2 linked regions of the Acuticoccus sediminis genome follow. Each later gene encodes a partner of the first gene's protein in a complex. Links are inferred from orthologs where the notes say so. Each region holds a gene or a part of one and is shown on either strand. Other genes may lie near its edges.

The links.
Region 2: the proteins of rimM (region 1) and rpsS are in contact, whole or in part, in a crystal structure (PDB 3A1P), measured with the Thermus thermophilus proteins. The link is inferred for Acuticoccus sediminis from one-to-one orthologs. Residues at the interface, in WP_008632437.1 of Thermus thermophilus: Val4, Glu5, Ile6, Gly7, Arg8, Arg22, Gly23, Glu24, Val26, Leu84, Glu85, Glu86, Gly87, Arg88, Tyr89, Tyr90, Tyr91, Phe92, Leu94, Asp111, Ile112, Leu113, Asp114, Ala115, Gly116, Ala117, Gln118, Asp119, Val120, Ile122; in WP_011173711.1 of Thermus thermophilus: Lys28, Arg29, Leu30, Lys32, Thr48, Gln56, His57, Val58, Pro59, Val60, Tyr61, Thr63, Met66, Glu73, Phe74, Pro76, Thr77, Arg78, Arg81, His83, Gly84, Lys85, Glu86, Ala87, Lys88, Ala89, Thr90, Lys91, Lys92, Lys93.

What each region holds. Positions count from the first base shown.
Region 1 is NZ_QHHQ01000001.1:1,317,534-1,326,083, forward strand. The notes cover bases 1,820-4,613. They hold rimM (ribosome maturation factor RimM), read right to left. Parts: upstream 3,630-4,613; coding sequence 3,009-3,629; downstream 1,820-3,008. Other genes in these bases: DLJ53_RS05655 (acyl-CoA thioesterase), read left to right, coding at 1,820-2,239; trmD (tRNA (guanosine(37)-N1)-methyltransferase TrmD), read right to left, coding at 2,314-3,009; rpsP (30S ribosomal protein S16), read right to left, coding at 3,648-4,022; DLJ53_RS05675 (GNAT family N-acetyltransferase), read right to left, coding at 4,057-4,613. Outside these bases: DLJ53_RS05645 (acyltransferase family protein), read right to left, coding at 1-542; speB (agmatinase), read right to left, coding at 587-1,630; more of DLJ53_RS05655, read left to right, coding at 1,811-1,819; more of DLJ53_RS05675, read right to left, coding at 4,614-5,202; ffh (signal recognition particle protein), read right to left, coding at 5,199-6,785; DLJ53_RS05685 (hypothetical protein), read left to right, coding at 7,601-7,894; DLJ53_RS05690 (DUF3775 domain-containing protein), read left to right, coding at 7,891-8,343; DLJ53_RS05695 (SulP family inorganic anion transporter), read right to left, coding at 8,395-8,550. UniProt on the Escherichia coli protein: One of at least 4 proteins (Era, RbfA, RimM and RsgA/YjeQ) that assist in the late assembly stage of the 30S ribosomal subunit.
Region 2 is NZ_QHHQ01000001.1:1,648,838-1,657,565, reverse strand. Bases 3,449-6,420 are described here. They hold rpsS (30S ribosomal protein S19), read right to left. Parts: upstream 5,088-6,420; coding sequence 4,809-5,087; downstream 3,449-4,808. Other genes in these bases: rplD (50S ribosomal protein L4), read right to left, coding at 6,225-6,420; DLJ53_RS07165 (50S ribosomal protein L23), read right to left, coding at 5,929-6,225; rplB (50S ribosomal protein L2), read right to left, coding at 5,088-5,924; rplV (50S ribosomal protein L22), read right to left, coding at 4,429-4,809; rpsC (30S ribosomal protein S3), read right to left, coding at 3,713-4,429. Outside these bases: rplF (50S ribosomal protein L6), read right to left, coding at 1-462; rpsH (30S ribosomal protein S8), read right to left, coding at 473-871; rpsN (30S ribosomal protein S14), read right to left, coding at 887-1,192; rplE (50S ribosomal protein L5), read right to left, coding at 1,197-1,766; rplX (50S ribosomal protein L24), read right to left, coding at 1,804-2,118; rplN (50S ribosomal protein L14), read right to left, coding at 2,118-2,486; rpmC (50S ribosomal protein L29), read right to left, coding at 3,053-3,265; more of rplP, read right to left, coding at 3,287-3,448; more of rplD, read right to left, coding at 6,421-6,887; rplC (50S ribosomal protein L3), read right to left, coding at 6,887-7,717; rpsJ (30S ribosomal protein S10), read right to left, coding at 7,728-8,033. UniProt on the Escherichia coli protein: In the E.coli 70S ribosome in the initiation state it has been modeled to contact the 23S rRNA of the 50S subunit forming part of bridge B1a; this bridge is broken in the model with bound EF-G.

The sequences.
Region 1 (8,550 bases):
CCGTAGCAGCGGAAGCCGAGGGCGAAGAGGAGGTAGAACGTGATCTCCAGCCCGAGCGTCCATGCGACCTCCATGATCTGGAACGGGAGCGGCAGCAGGAACACGGACGTGACGATGTAAACCGGGTTCCCCGCTTCCGCGAACGGCGCCCCGATCCCGACCCGCAGGCTCAGCAGCTCCACGGCGATGGTCGCCGCGAGGAAGGCCCAGTAGACCGGGAAGATCCGCCAGAACCGCCTTGCCGCGAAGTCGGCCAGGTCGAAGTGCCGCGCCTTCGCCACGGTTAGGGTGATCACCAGTCCCGAGATGACGAAGAAGACGTCGACGCCCGCCCCGCCGAGGTGGAACGCGTCGAAGCGGCTCGGCCGCTCGGTGTAGTCCGGGTTCATCGTCGGCGCGTGGTACAGCACCACGAGGAGCGCAGCGAAGAACCGGAGCGCCTGCACCAGCGCGATGGTACCTTCCGTCCGGCGGGCCGGCGGGGGCGGGCTCGCCCCGGTTCCGGTGGTGGTGTTCTCGCCGCGTGACGGGTCACGCGCCATGGTCGAGAACACCCATGAAGCAACGCCTTATTTTACATCTGCATTCAGCGAGATCTCAGCACGAGCGCCGCCAGGCTGACAAGTTCGAAGAGCATCTGGGCGCCGGCGTGCGCGGTGTTGGTCGTGGCGTCGTACTGCGGGGCGACCTCGACGACGTCGCCCGCCACCATGTCGATGCCGGTGAGGCCGCGCAGGATCGCCAGCGCCTCGCGGGTGGAGAGGCCGCCGATCTCGGGCGTCCCGGTGCCCGGCGCGAAGGCGGGGTCGAGCGAGTCGATGTCGAAGGAGATGTACGTGGGGCCGTCGCCGACGACTGCGCGGGCCTTGTCGATCACGGCGTCGATGCCGATCGGGTCGATTTCCTCGGCATGGATCACGGTCATGCCGCTCTCGTAGGAGAATTCCCACAGGAACTCGGAGGAGCCGCGGATGCCGATCTGGATCGTCCGTTCCGGGTCGAGGACGCCGTCCAGCACAGCCTGGCGGAAGGGGCCCCCGTGATGGAACTTGTTGCCGTCGAAGGGGCCGGCGGTGTCGCAGTGGGCGTCGATGTGGATCATGCCGACGGGCCGGCCGGCGCCGACCGCGCGCAGGGTCGCGAGGCTGATGGAGTGATCGCCGCCGACGAAGATCGGCATGACGCCCGCCGCCAGGATCACCTTGGCCGCGGCGGTGATGTCCTCGTGGCACTGGATGAGGTCGTAGCGGGTGCGGAAGGGCACGTCGCCGACGTCGGCGACGGAGACGTCCTTGGCCGGCATCACGTCGAGGACATGGTTGTAGGGGCCGACACGCTCGATCGTGCGCACGGCGCGCGGGCCGAAGCGGCTGCCGTTGCGGTTGGTGACGCCGAGGTCCATCGGCACGCCGAGGAGCGCGACATCGAGGCCCGAGAAGTCGGGCGCGGACCAGTCGATCGCGCGGTAGGGCGTGTCGAGGAAGGTCGAGACGCCGGCGAACGGGGCGGTCCGGGTCCCGTTCGGGTCGATCAGCCTGTCGGCGACGGCGGCCCATTCGCGCTTGTAGATCCGCCGCTCGTTGTCGCCGCCGAACTTTTCGCGCAGCGCGGAAAGCTTCGCCTCGTCCATTGCAGGTCCCTCCATCGACGGGCCGACAATATTGTGCCGGGCCGGGTGACGACAACATCGCCTCGATCCCGGCTCCACCGGCCCTGGCCCGCTGACCGTCCCGGCGGTGGCCGGCGCGGCGGTGCCCTTGGGGGAGAGGATGCGTTAGGTTCCCGTCACGCTTAACCAACGGGAGACGGAATGACCGAGCGGCTCGAACTTCTTCGCGGTGTGGTCCACCCCTGGCACCACGACCACTTCGGCCACATGAACGTGCGCCACTACGCCCCGTTCTTCGACGATGCGGTCTATCACATGTGGTCCCGGCTCGGCCTCGCCTACTCGAAGTTGATCCCCGAGCACGGCGTCCACACCGTGACCGCCCAGGCGACGACCCAGTTCGTGAAGGAGCTGACGGCGGGCGACCTCATCGTCATCGACGGCGCCGTGTCGCGCATCGGCTCCAAGAGCACCACGTTCCACCTCAGGATGCTCCACGCCGACACCGGCGAGCTGCACGCGACCTACGACCTGGTGGAGGTGTTCTTCGACCCGAAGACGCGCGGCTCGGCAAAGATGCCGGATAGCGTGCGCGAGCGACTTTCGGCCCACCTCGTCGAGGAGGGCTGAGCCGGAGGCCGGGCCGGGCGTCCCGCGGGGCGCCGCCCGGCGGCGGTGGGCGCAAGGAACGGGGAGGAGCCGGCCTACCTGACCGGCTCGCCCGGGATGCGGCGTTCGAAGAGGTCCGGACGGCGCGCGGCGGTCAGGCGCAGCCGCGCGTCGCGCCGCCAGGCGGCGATCTTGCCGTGGTCGCCGGACATCAGGACGGGCGGGATCGGCGCCCCCTCCCACTCCGCGGGCCGCGTGTACTGCGGGTGTTCCAGCAGGTCGTCGGAGAAGCTCTCCTCGTCGGCCGAGGTAGCGTTGCCCATGACCCCGGGCAGGAGGCGCACCACGGCGTCCAGCACCGCCAGCGCGCCGATCTCCCCGCCCGAGAGGATGTAGTCGCCGATCGACACCTCGATGAGGCCGCGCCGCTCGATGACGCGCTCGTCCACGCCCTCGAAGCGGCCGCAGACGATGGTGACGCCCGGCCCCGCGGCGAGATCCCGGGCGAGCGTCTGGTCGAACGGGCGCCCGCGCGGGCTCATCAGCAGGCGCGGGCCGGCGCCGCCGGCGCTGTCGATGGCGCGGGCGAGGACGTCGGCGCGCATCACCATGCCGGGACCGCCGCCGGCCGGGGTATCGTCGACGGAGCGGTGCCTGTCGGTGGCGCTGTCGCGAATGTCACGGACGTCGAGCGTCCACTTGTCGCCCAGCGCGCGGCCGGCGAGCGCCATGCCGAGCGGACCCGGGAACATCGCGGGATAGAGGGTGAGGACGGTGGCGGCGAAGGACATCAGTCGCCCTCGCCCTCGCGATCGCCCTCGCCATCGCCCACGCCGGCATCCGCCGGCGGCTCTGTGCCGTCGTCGAGCAGGCCGGGAATGGCGACGACGGTGACGAAGCCGCCGGCGATGTCCACCTCCGGCACGACCTCGCGCGTGAAGGGGACGATGAGCGGCTTGCCGCCGACGATGTCGAGGAGGTCGCCCGCGCCGAAGTCGAACACGCCGCGGATGGTGCCGAGCACCGTCCCGTCCCGGAGGCGCGCCTCGAGGCCGATGAGGTCGACGTGGTAGAACTCGTCCTCGTCGGGACGCGGCAGCCGCGTCCGGGGGACGAACAGCTCCGTGCCGCGCAGCGGCTCGGCGGCGTTGCGGTCGTCGATTCCCTCGATGGTCGCGACGATCGCCTTGCCGATGGCCTTGACGGACGTGAGTTTCACCGCCCGTCCGTCGGCGGTCTGGAACGGGTTGTAGCGGCGCAGGCTCAGCGGGTCTTCGGAGAAGACCGTGAGCTTGACCGCTCCGCGCACCCCGTGCGGGGCGCCGATGGTCGCCATGACGATGTCCGGCCGGTCGGCGTCGGGCCTGTCGCCATCGGGTCGTTCGACCTTGGGTGTGTCGGCCTTCGGCATGGCGACCTCGTCCAAGGCTTACGCCTCGGCGGACTCGGCGGCGGCTTCCGCCTTGTCGGCCTCGGCCTTACGGCGAGCCTCGGCGCGCTCCTGGGCCTTCTTGCCCGGCTCGGCCTTGTTCGGGTTGTTGCGGGCCGGGCGCGACGCGATGCCGGCCTGGTCGAGGAAGCGCAGCACGCGGTCGGTCGGCTGGGCGCCCTGCTTCAGCCAGTGCTCGATGCGCTCGGCGATCAGCGTGATGCGCTCCGGGTTGTCCTTGGCGAGCATCGGGTTGTAGGTGCCGACCTTCTCGATGAAGCGGCCGTCGCGCGGGGAGCGCACGTCGGCGACGACGATACGGTAGTAGGGACGCTTCTTCGAGCCGCCGCGGGCGAGCCGGATCTTGGTGGACATGATGACTCCTGGTTCTGTCTGAAGGTCTGTGCGCTCAGAGCGCGGGTTCGAGTTCGTGGATCCTGGGGCGGCCGGCGGCCGCCTCGGGTTGGTGTCGCCACACCTGGACGGTGTTGCCGGCGATGCTGGTGGTGCCGTCGAGGACGGCGCCGACCCGGCGCGCGACACCCTGCGAGGCGGCGTTGTCCGGATCGATGAAGCTGACGAGGCGGGAGAGGCCCTGCTCGGCCGCCACCTCGCGGACCGCGGCGACGGCCTCGGCGGCGAATCCCTCGCCCCGCGCGTCGGCGGTGAGGCTGTAGCCGATCTCCGGGCAGGGCCAGTTCAGCGGGTGCCACAGGCCCACGCTGCCGATGAACCGGCCCTCGTGCTCGACCGCGTACATGCCGTAGCCGCGCAGGTGCCACATCCCGGCCCGCTGGATGAACGAGCGCGACGCCGTGTGCAGCGACTGCGGCCCGCCGAGGAAGCGCATGGACTGCGCGTCCGCCAGGTGCGCGGCGAGGCGCGGGAAGTGGTCCGGCCGCCACTGCGTCAGCAGGAGGCGCCGGGTGCGGATGCGCAGCGGCATGACGCTCGAGTCGAGCATCACCTCCTCGTCGCGGTCGGCGGCGGCCGGCGACATCTGGTGGTGCCAGATGTCGGCCGCGGCGCCGTTGATCTCGACCCGCCGGCCGCGGGTGGCGCCGACGGCCTGGGCGACCCGCTGCGAGCCGGCGTTCTCCGGCGCGATGGTGCTGATCAGCGAGGGGATGCCGACGGCCTCCGCGATCGACTTCACCGCGCGAACCGCCTCGGCCGCCCGGCCGTCGCCGCGCGCGTCCGGCAGGAGGCCGTAGGCGATCTCCGGCTCCGGCCAGTCGTGCGGGAACCAGATGCCGGCGTAGCCGTAGAGGCGGCCGCGCTCGTCCGTCAGGGCGTAGCAGCCCATGCCGTAGATGCGCCACAGGCCGCTGAAGCGGGCCATCCGATCGAGCGTGCCCGCGCGGTCCGCGACGCCGCCGATGTGGCGCGTCGAGTCCGCGTCGCCGAAGAACTCGGTGAAGCCGTGCAGGTGATGCATGGCGAAGGGCTCGAGGATCATCCGCCGGGTGCGGATGGACTGGGGCATGACGATGCCCCGGAGCCCGCGCTCGGCATCGGCCCGCCCGGCCGGTATGCCGGCGAGGGGGTCTCTCACTTGCGCTTGCCCTTCTGGCGCTTGCCCTTGCCGTGGCCGCCGCCGAGGCCCGGAAGGCCCGCCATGCCGGGACCGCCGAGACCGGGCAGCCCGCCGGGCATGCCGGGGCCGCCGAGTCCGGGAAGCCCGCCGCCCATGCCGCCCATGCCGCCGCCCTGGGGCATCTGCTTGGCGAGCTTCTCGAGGTCGGCCGGATTCATGCCCTTGAGGCCCTCCGGCACGTCCGGAACGCCGCCGCCGCCCATGCCGAGCATGGAGCCGAGGCCGGCCATCATGCCGCCCTTCTTGCGGCCCATCATCTTCATCATGTCCGCCATCTGGCGGTGCATCTTGAGGAGCTTGTTGACCTCGGCGACCTCGGTCCCCGAGCCCGCGGCGATGCGCTTCTTGCGGCTCGCCTTCAGGATGTCGGGCTTCTTGCGCTCCGTCTTGGTCATCGAATTGATGATCGCGACCTGCTTCTTGATGATCCCGTCGTCGAGACCGGCCGCGGCCATCTCCTTCTTCATCTTGCCGATGCCGGGCATCATGCCCATGAGACCGCCGAGCCCGCCCATCTTCTCCATCTGGGCGAGCTGGTCCTTCAGGTCGTTGAGGTCGAAGCCGCCCTTGGCCATCTTCTGGGCCATGGCCGCCGCCTTCTCGGCGTCGACGTGCTCTGCGGCCTTCTCCACCAGGGAGACGATGTCGCCCATGCCGAGGATGCGGTCGGCGATCCGGCGGGGGTGGAACTCCTCCAGCGCGTCCGCCTTCTCGCCGACGCCGATGAGCTTGATCGGCTTGCCGGTGGTGGCGCGCATCGACAGCGCCGCGCCGCCGCGGCCGTCACCGTCGACGCGGGTCAGCACGATGCCGGTGACGTTCATGCGCTCGTCGAACGCCTTGGCGGTGGCGACGGCGTCCTGACCGGTCAGCGAGTCGGCGACGAGCAGGATCTCGTGCGGGTTGGTGGTCTTCTTGATGTCCGCGATCTCGGTCATCAAGGCTTCGTCGATGGAGAGGCGGCCGGCGGTGTCGAGGATGACGACGTCGAAGCCGCCGAGGCGGGCCGCCGTCATCGCGCGCTCGGCGATCTGGCGCGGGTTCTGGCCCGGCACGATCTTCAGCGTCTCGATGCCGTTCTCCTCGCCGAGCACGCGGAGCTGCTCCTGTGCGGCGGGGCGCTGCGTGTCCAGCGAGGCCATCAGGACGCGCTTCTTCTCGCGGTTCTGAAGGCGGCGGGCGATCTTGGCGGACGTGGTGGTCTTGCCCGAGCCCTGGAGGCCGACCATCATGATCGGCACCGGCGCGGCGGCCGCCAGCGAAATGGGCTCGGCCGTCTCGCCGAGCATCTTCACCAGCTCGTCGTGGACGATCTTGACGACCATCTGGCCGGGCGTGACCGACTTGACGACGGTGGCGCCGACCGCCTCCCTGCGCACCTCTTCGATGAACTGGCGCACGACCGGGAGGGCGACGTCCGCCTCGAGGAGGGCACGCCGGATCTCGCGCATCGCCGCGTCGACATCGGCCTCCGAGAGCGCACCACGGCCGGTGAGCTTGTCGAAGATGCCGGAAAGGCGATCGGAAAGGCTCTCGAACATGGGCGACCCCCGCACGGGTTGTCCGGCTCGCCAAGGCTTTGCCGGACGTTTAAACAACGCAAAACGCGCCCGAGGGCGCAACGCGCTGTCGGGCGGTGGGGCGGCGGACGCCGCATCGCAAGGGGAGTTACGTGCGCGGGGGCGCGTCGTCAAGCCGTGCGTGACGGAAGGATGACAATTTCCGGCTGTGGCCGCCGCGCCACAGCGCCACGCATTCGTGCGGGGCAGGCGTGACGGTGACGCGAACTCGGGGAAAAGCCATGGCGCAAGGGGGGCGGAACTGCGTCTCGAGTGCCGTCCGCCATCCTGCCGGGCAAGGCTGTTGCCTTTCGGCAGGATCGTCAGCGGTCCTCGCGAAGACCGCCGTCGAAGGTCCAGCTCGCGTCCGAGCGGTTCAGGTCGGGCCCGGGCCCGTCGTGCGTTACGCGGTCGCGGGGCCGGTCAGAGCCGGCCGAGCGTGTCGAGCTGCCCGAGCGTCGTGGTTCCGGATCCCGCCGGAAGCGCGCCGTCATGCGGGCGAGGGCCGCCGAACGCCCACGGCGACGGGGGAACGGTGGGCCTGGTTTGGGTCGAAGACGGCGCGGCTGCGCCGTTGGATGAATCGGAAGTCGGAAGACTCACGCTGGCCATCGTCATACTCTCCTTACTGAAACTGCGGCCCGCTACTCGGATAGATCCATTAGGGCCTCGCGGGATGAACACGGACCGAACGTGATCTTTCCAATTGCGACGGTGCGATGGCGTGCAATTCAGCTACGCGCAACTTTTGGCCCGCCGGCGACATTGTCCGCTCCGAAGGGATTTGGGAGAGACCAATGGCAAAGCCGAACCACTCTGCGGCGCGTAGCCGACAGAACGCGCCCGAGGCGGACGACCGTCTGGGCGCGACGGATCTAGCCTCGGACATCATGGGGAACAACCAACTCCAGGGCGACAATCAAGCGAATGTGCACAACCAGCGGAACGCATGGCCGGACGTGAAGACCGAGCCCGACGCGGATCCGGTCGACAGCGCGAAGATGGTCGACAAGGACGCCCGTGCCCGGGCCGAGCTGAACAAGGGCAGGGGCGTGCATCCTGGAAAGGCTTCGGAGGGGGATGAGCGATGAGCCTTCGTGAACGCAGCGGCGCGCGCGAACTCAACGTCGACGAGGACCTCGTGCGCCTCATCGCCGCACGGGCAAGCGCCGCGCTCTTCGAGGAGCCGGACGCCGAGGCCGACGAGATCGAGCGGGAGATCGAGATCGACTCCGCCACCTCGTTCACGCAGGCCGACGAGTCCGGCCTCTCGGACGAGCGGGAACCCAGCCACACGCTGGAGGAGGTCGCCGCGATGATCGACACGCTGAACGTCGACGAGCAGGCGGAGATCCTGGCGCTGACGTACATCGGCCGCGGCGACTACGAGCCCGCCGACCTCGAGACCGCGGTGCGGGACGTCAAGGCCGCCGCGTCCGGCCCGGCGAGCGCGACGCTCTTCGAGATCGAGGTGTTTCCGAGCCAGCTCGAGGCCGGCCTCGACACCTACCTCGAGTGGGTGGACAAGCAGGCCGGCTGACGGCCCCGGAAGGGGGGCAGCCCCTCCCTCCCGACGGCGGGCGGCGCGGTCCTACTGCGCCGCGTGCCGGAGCGAGCCCAACGCGAGCCACGCGTCGTACTGGGACAGGAACACGCGACCGTTCAGCTCCTGCAGGAAGTGGGCGCCCTTCAGGCGGTCCATCACCGGGCCCTTCACCTCGCTGAGGTGGAAGCCGACGCCGATCTC
Region 2 (8,728 bases), 330 kb from region 1 along the record:
CGGACGCCACTTGCGGATCTCCGCGGCCACCTGGCCGACGCGCTGCTTGTCGATGCCCGACACCGTGATCTCGGTCGGCTTCGGGCACTTGATGTCGATGCCTTCCGGGATCGCGTACTTCACCGGATGCGAGAACCCGAGGCTGAGCTCGAGGTCCTTGCCCTGGATCGCGGCGCGGTAACCGACGCCGTTGATCTGCAGGTTCTTGGTGAAACCGTCGGTCACGCCGGTCACGAGGTTCTGGATCATCGTGCGCGAGAGGCCCCACATGGCGCGGGACTTCTGCTCCTGGTCGACCGGATCGACCTTGATGGATCCATCCTCGAGGGTCTTCACGGCCACCCGGTCGGGGACCGTGAACTCGAGCGTGCCCTTAGGCCCCTTCACGGAGACCTTCTGTCCGTCGACGTTCGCCGTCACCCCCTTGGGAATGGCGATCGCGAGCTTACCAATACGGCTCATGATGCCCTCCTTAGAAGACCTGGCAGAGCACTTCGCCGCCGACATTCGCGTCGCGCGCCTGGTGCTCCGACATGACGCCCTTGGACGTCGACAGGATCGAGATGCCGAGGCCGTCGCGCACGCGCGGCAGCGTCTGCACCGACGAATAGACCCGGCGGCCCGGCTTGGAGACGCGCTTGATCTCCTTAATCACCGGAAGGCCGTCGTAGTACTTCAGCTCGACCTCGATCTCCGAACGCCCGTTCTCGTGCGTCGTGACCGTGTAGCCGCGGATGTAGCCCTCGGACTTCAGGACGTCGAGGACGTTGGCCCGAAGCTTCGACCCGGGGGTCAGCACCTTGGTGCGCTTGCGGATCTGCGCATTGCGGATGCGCGTCAGCATATCGCCGAGAGGATCGGTCAGGTTCATGTGTCTGCCCTCCCCTTACCAGCTCGACTTCACGAGACCGGGGATCTTGCCATCCGACCCCAGCTCGCGCAGCGCGATACGGCTCATCTTCAGCTTGCGATAGTAGGCCTTCGGACGGCCGGTCACTTCGCAGCGGTTCTTCACGCGATTGGGCGCAGAATTGCGCGGCATCTCGGCGAGTTTCAGCGTGGCCGCGAACCGGTCCTCCATCGGGAGCTCCTGGTCCTTGACGATCGCGCGGAGCGCTTCACGCTTCTCCGAATGCGCTTCGACCATCCTGCGGCGCTTCTGGTTGTTCTCGATCTTGCCCTTCTTGGCCATCTCTTTAAGCCTTCTGCGCCTGGTCGCGGAACGGGAAGTTGAACAGCCGAAGCAGTTCGCGGGATTCCTCGTCCGTCGTGGCGGTCGTCGCGACGATGATGTCCATGCCCCAGACCTGATCCACCTTGTCGTAGATGATCTCCGGGAACACCAGATGTTCCTTCATTCCGCAGGCAAAGTTGCCGCGGCCATCAAACGACTTGGGGTTCAGGCCGCGGAAGTCCTTCACGCGCGGCAGCGCGATCGTGACGAAGCGGTCCAGGAACTCGTACATCTTCTGCCGGCGCAGGGTGACCTTGCAGCCGAGCGGCATGTTCTCGCGAACCTTGAAACCCGCGATGGAGTTCTTCGCGCGGGTGACGACCGGCTGCTGGCCGGCGATCAGCGCCAGGTCCTTCAGCGCGGACTGAACCTTGCGGGAATCCGCGGTCGCCTCGCCGACGCCCATGTTGAGCACGACCTTGTCGATCCGCGGCACCATCATCGGGTTCGCGTAGTTGAACTTCTCGCGCATTCCCGGGACGACCTTGTCCCGGTAGAGCTTCAGGAAGCGCGGCTCGTAGCCCTCGGGCATGCCGGAACCGGCCGCCGCCTCGGGCGCATCCATCGTATCAGCCATCGATCAGCTCCCCGGAACGCTTGGCGAACCGCACCTTCTTGCCGTTCTCGAAGCGGAAACCGACGCGGGTCGGCTTGCCGTCCTTCGGATCCTCGATCGCAATGTTCGACAGGTCGATCGGACCCGCCTTCGGAATGATCCCGCCTTCCGACTGGGCGCTCTGACGGGTGTGGCGGAGCTGGGTGTTCACGCCAGCCACCGTCGCACGGCCCTTCTTCGGGTCGACGGACAGGACCTCGCCGGACTTGCCCTTGTCGCGGCCCGCGAGAACGACGACGCGGTCGCCCTTCTTGATCTTCGCGGCCATTACAAGACCTCCGGTGCGAGCGAGATGATCTTCATGTGGTTCGCGGCACGCAGCTCACGCGGCACGGGGCCGAAGATACGCGTGCCGATCGGCTCCTTGTTGTTGTTCACCAGCACGGCGGCATTGCCGTCGAACCGGATCACGGAACCGTCCGGGCGCTTGATGTCCTTCGCGGTGCGGACGACAACGGCCTTCGCCACGTCGCCCTTCTTCACACGGCCGCGCGGCGACGCTTCCTTGATCGACACCACGATGATGTCACCCACGGAGGCGTATTTGCGCTTCGAGCCGCCGAGCACCTTGATGCACATGACCCGGCGTGCGCCGCTATTATCGGCGACGGCGAGGTTAGTTTGCATCTGAATCATGGTTCAGCTTCTCCACAGGGCCTTGGCCCCAGACCAGGGGCGCGAGGCCCCGACGAAATGAAAGATCGCCCTTTCGGAAAAGGGCTGGCTTCCTGAACGAAAAGGGGTTGCCCCCTCAACGACATGGGCCGCCGTAACGCGGCGACCCGGATGACCGCACACGCGATCCAGTCCCAGTCGGGCAGCCGGTCAGGCGTTGTCGCCCGCGTGGCTCGCCGCGTCATTCGCCGCGCGCTCGGCCTCCTCGGCGCTCGCGCCGTGGGCCACCGCATCGGCTGCAGCCGCCTGCGCCGCGGCGTCCGCCGCGATCAGCACGCCCGCCGGGGTCAGGGCACCGACGACCTGCCAGGACTTCGTCTTGGAGATCGGGCGGCACTCTTCGATCCGGACGCGGTCACCCGCGGCGTACCGGTTGGACTCGTCGTGCGCGTGGTACTTCTTGGACCGGCGCACGGTCTTCTTGAGCAGCGGGTGGGCGAAGCGGCGCTCGACGGTGACGACGATGGTCTTGTCACCCTTCGCCGAGACCACCAGGCCTTCCAGTTGACGCTTCGGCATCTAATCCCTCACTCGGCCGCCGCAGCCGCGCTCTCGCGACGGCGCTGGCCCAAAACGGTCTTGATCCGCGCAATGTCGCGGCGAATGACCCGCGTGCGGGCCGTGTTCTCGAGCTGCCCGGTGGCCCTCTGGAAGCGCAGGTTGAACTGCTCCTTCTTGAGGTCGCGCAGCGTATCGACCAGCTCGTCCGACGTCTTGGCGCGGACGTCCTCGGCCTTCATCATCTTGTTGTCGGCCATGACTTACTCCGGAACCCGAGTGACGAACTTCGTCTTGATCGGAAGCTTCGCGCCGGCGAGACGGAACGCCTCGCGGGCGATCTCCTCGTTGACGCCGTCGATCTCGAACATGATCCGGCCCGGGTGAACGCGGGCCGCCCAGTACTCGACCGAGCCCTTACCCTTACCCATACGCACTTCGGTCGGCTTCTTCGACACCGGCACGTCCGGGAACACGCGGATCCAGACACGACCCTGACGCTTCATGTGACGCGTCATGGCACGACGGGCGGCCTCGATCTGGCGAGCGGTGACCCGCTCCGGCTCGAGGGCCTTCAGGCCGTAGGCGCCGAAGTTCAGGTCGAACCCGCCCTTCGCGTCGCCATGGATGCGGCCCTTGTGCTGTTTGCGGAACTTGGTCCGCTTCGGCTGCAACATCGATCCGCCCTCTTAGTCCCGGTCGCGGCCGCCGGAACGACGACCCGACGAGCCCTGGTTCGCAGCCTCGGTGGCGCGACGCTCGGACGCCATCGGGTCATGCTCCAGGATCTCGCCCTTGAAGATCCAAACCTTGACGCCGCAGACACCGTACGCGGTCTTCGCCTCGGCGGTGCCGTAGTCGATGTCCGCACGCAGGGTGTGCAGCGGCACGCGGCCCTCGCGGTACCACTCGGTGCGCGCGATTTCCGCGCCGCCGAGACGGCCGCCGCAGTTGATGCGGATGCCGCCGGCGCCCATGCGCATCGCCGTCTGCACGGCGCGCTTCATGGCGCGGCGGAACGCGATGCGGCGCTCCAGCTGCTGCGCGATCGACGCTGCGACGAGCGTCGCGTCGATCTCGGGCTTGCGGACCTCGACGATGTTGATGTGGACTTCGGAGTCCGTCATCGCCGCGACCTTCTTGCGCAGCTTGTCGATGTCCGCGCCCTTCTTGCCGATCACGACGCCCGGCCGGGCCGAGTGGATCGTGACGCGGCACTTCTTGTGCGGGCGCTCGATGACGATCTTCGACACCGCGGCCTGCTTCAGCTCCTTCATCAGCATGGTGCGGATCGCGAGATCCTCATGCAGGAGCTTGCCGTACTCGCCACCTTCCGCGTACCAGCGCGAATCCCAGGTGCGATTGATGCCGAGCCGGAGCCCGACGGGGGAAACTTTGTGACCCATCAGGCGGCCTCCTCGACTTCACGCACTACGATGGTGAGGTGCGAGAACGGTTTCTGGATGGAGCCAACCCGGCCGCGACCACGCGGGCTGAAGCGCTTCATGACGAGCGCCTTGCCGACGAAGGCCTCCTTGACGACGAGCGAGTCGACGTCGAGGTCGTGGTTGTTCGCCGCGTTGGCAATCGCGGACTCGAGGGTCTTCTTCACCTCGCCCGAGATGCGCTTGCGCGAAAACTCGAGCTCGGCGAGCGCCGCCGAGACCTTCTTGCCCCGGATCATCGCCGCGACGAGGTTGAGCTTCTGCGGCGAGATGCGGATCATCTTGTTGACCGCGCGGGCCTCATTGTCGGCGAGAGCGCGGGGAGCCTTGGCCTTACCCATTACTTCCTCTTCGCCTTCTTGTCCGCGCCGTGACCGTAGTAGGTGCGGGTCGGCGAGAACTCGCCGAACTTGTGACCCACCATGTCCTCCGTCACGAGGACCGGCACATGCTTCTGGCCATTGTAGACGCCGAACGTCAGACCCACGAAGTGAGGCAGGATCGTCGAGCGCCGCGACCAGATCTTGATGACCTCGTTACGACCGCCCTCGCGGACCTTCTCCGCCTTCTTCAGAAGGTATCCGTCGACGAACGGACCTTTCCAAACCGAGCGTGTCATTTACTTCTTCCGTGCGTGGCGCGAACGGACGATGTACTTGTCCGTCGACTTGTTCGAGCGGGTGCGCTTGCCCTTCGTCGGCTGGCCCCAGGGGGTCACCGGGTGACGGCCGCCAGACGTACGGCCTTCACCACCACCATGCGGGTGGTCGAACGGGTTCATCGCAACGCCGCGGGTCTGCGGCCGGATGCCGAGCCAGCGCGAACGGCCGGCCTTCGACAGGTTGATGTTGCCGTGGTCCGGGTTGGACACCGCGCCGATCGAGGCGAGGCACTGACCCGAGACGAGGCGCTGCTCGCCGGACTGCAGGCGAAGGATCGCCCACGGACCGTCGCGGCCCACGAGCTGGGCGTAGGTGCCGGCGGAGCGTGCGATCTGCCCGCCCTTCATCGGCTTCATCTCCACGTTGTGGATGATGGTGCCGACGGGGATGGCCGACAGCGGCATCGCGTTGCCCGGCTTCACGTCCACCTTGTCGCCGGCGATGACGGTGTCACCCTCGGCGAGACGCTGCGGCGCGAGGATGTAGGCGAGCTCGCCGTCCTCGTACTTGATCAGCGCGATGAACGCCGTGCGGTTGGGATCGTACTCCAGCCGTTCGACGGTCGCCGGGACGTTCCACTTCGTACGACGCTTGAAGTCGACGACGCGGTAGGTGCGCTTGTGACCGCCGCCACGGTGGCGGGCGGTCTTGCGGCCGCGGTTGTTGCGGCCACCGGACTTCGTCAGGCCCTCGGTGAGGGTCTTGACCGGCTTGCCCTTGTAGAGGCCGTCGCGCTTGACGATGACGAGCTGACGCTGGCCCGGCGACGTCGGATTGAATGTCTTCAGTGCCATGGTCTCAGAGCCCCGTCGTCACGTCGATGTGCTGCCCGTCGGCGAGCGTCACGACGGCATGCTTGACGTCGGACTGACGCCCCTTGATGCCCTTGAAGCGCTTCACCTTGCCCTTGCGGACGAGCGTGTTCACCGCGGTCACCTTCACGGAGAAGAGGGCCTCGACGGCCTCCTTGATCTCCGGCTTCGTCGCCGTCCTGGCGACGCGGAAGACGACCTGGTTGTTCTCGGACGCCTCGGTCGACTTCTCGGTGATCACCGGGGAGACGATGACGTCGTAGTTCTTCAGTGCGATGGCCATCAGTTCGCCCCCTCAGCAGCGGTCTCGGCCGCAGCCGCGGACTTGCCCGCAAGGCGCGCCTCGATGCCGTCGAGCGCCGACCTGGTCAGGACCAGCGTGTCGCGGCGCATGATGTCGTAGACGTTGAGGCCGGCGACCGGCAGCACGTCGACCATCGGAATGTTGCGGGCTGCCTTGGCGAAGCCGGCGTCGACGGTGCCGTCGATGATCAGCGCGTTCGCGAGGCCCAGACCCTTGAACTGCTCGCGCAGCGCCTTGGTCTTCACCGCCTCGACCTTCGCGTCCTCGATGACGATCAGGCCCTGGGCCTTCGCCTTCGCGGACAGCGCATGCTTCAGGCCGAGAAGGCGGACCTTCTTCGGCAGGTCGATCGCGTGGCTGCGCGGCTTCGGGCCGTGCGCCTTCGAGCCGCCGCGGAACTGCGGCGCCTTCTTGTCGGAGTGGCGGGCCCGGCCCGTCCCCTTCTGACGATACATCTTCTTGCCGGTGGAGTTGATCTCACCGCGCGTCATCGTCTTGTGGGTGCCCTGCTGGCGCTTCGCAAGCTGCCAGCGCACGACGCGGTGCAGGATGTCCGCGCGGGGCTCCAGGCCGAAGGTCTCTTCCGGAAGGCTGACGGTCCCGGCGGAACCACCGGCGAGCGTTTTGACTTCGATGTCCATCACGCGTCACCCTTCGTGGTGTCGTCACCGGCCGGAGCCTCGTTGGTGACCTCTGCCGTGTCGACGGCCGGGGCCGCCGCGACGGTCTCGTCGGCGACCGCAGGAGCCTGCGCCTCCTCGGCCGGAGCGGCATCGGCCTCGGGCATGCGGAACGCACCCGGGGTCGGCGCATCGGCAGGGAGGCCGCGCTTCACGGCGTCACGGACGATGATCCAGGAATTCTTGGCGCCGGGAACGGCACCCGCGACCAGGAGAAGACCGCGCTCAACGTCGGCACGAACCACGGTGAGGTTCTGCGTCGTGACGCGGACGCCGCCCATGTGGCCGGCCATCTTCTTGCCCTTGAACACCTTGCCGGGGTCCTGGCACTGGCCGATGGAGCCATGCGAGCGGTGGGAGATCGACACACCGTGGGAGGCGCGAAGACCACCGAAGTTGTGGCGCTTCATGGCGCCGGCGAAGCCCTTGCCGATGGACGTGCCGGTGACGTCCACGAACTGGCCCGGAACGAAGTGATCGGCCGTCAGCTCGGCGCCGACGTCGATGAAACCTTCCTCGGCGACACGGCATTCGACGAGCGTCTTCTTCGGCTCGACGTTCGCCTTCGCGAAATGACCGCGCATGGCTCGCGTCGTGTTCTTCGCCTTCGCCTTGCCGGCGCCGAGCTGGAGGGCGGTGTAGCCGTCCCGGTCCTTCGTGCGATGGGCGACGACCTGGCAGCCGTCGAGCGACAGCACGGTCACTGGCACGTGCTCGCCCGCGTCGTTGTAGACGCGCGTCATGCCGAGTTTCCGAGCGACAATGGAGGAACGCTGCTGGACTTGGGTCATGACGAAACTCTTAAAGCTTGATCTCGACGTCCACGCCGGCCGCGAGGTCGAGCTTCATCAGCGCGTCCACGGTCTGCGGGGTCGGGTCAACGATATCGAGAAGCCGCTTGTGGGTGCGGATCTCAAACTGCTCGCGGCTCTTCTTATCGATGTGCGGCGAACGGTTCACGGTGTAGCGCTCGATGCGCGTCGGAAGCGGCACCGGGCCGCGTACCTGCGCGCCCGTACGTCGCGCCGTCTGCACGATCTCCCGGGTGCTCGTATCGAGCACACGGTGATCGAACGCCTTCAGGCGTATGCGAATATTCTGGTTCATCGGTCTCTAACTTGCACCCGCCTGAACGGACAACGCGGTTTCAAGAACCGCACGAACTCAACGGCAACATGCCGTAACGACTAACGGCCCGGAGGGACCGCAACGGACAAACCGGCCTGTCCGGCCCTCCGAAAGGCTGGCCGACACGCCGTTGGTCAACTCGTTTGGCTAGCGCCCCGTCGTCCGGAGCGACGGCTTACCTAATCGAAGACGGAGCGGAACGCTAGCCCCCTGAGGGGAAAAATGACGGAATCATAACGGCCACGCGTAAAACGCTGGCCGAACCCCTCCGTCCCAGCCTGGTCGCCCGGATGGAACGGACGCCGAGAAGGCCAGCACGGAGAGGAGTATAGGGCGCGACTCGCAAAAGTCTCAAGTCCCCCGCTACCGCACTCCCCCGGCGCCCCCCTCCCCTCAGGTCCGCCTGCCCCGAAACCGGGGCTGCTGCGAAAGTCCCCCGCGACAAACCGGCGCGTACGATCGTTCACCCAGCGAAATGGCGGTGCAGCCCGTCGCCGCCGGCGCGGTCCGGATACGTTTGCGACCGGGGCCGACGGCATGGTCAGCAATCCGGGCTCGCCGATATGCATGAAGGAGCGCCCCCTCAGGCGGGTCCTTCACATCACGGCTACTTTCGCAGCAGCTTAGTTTTCCGGGAGGTTCAGTAATTTCCAGATATCCGCGACGGCGTATAT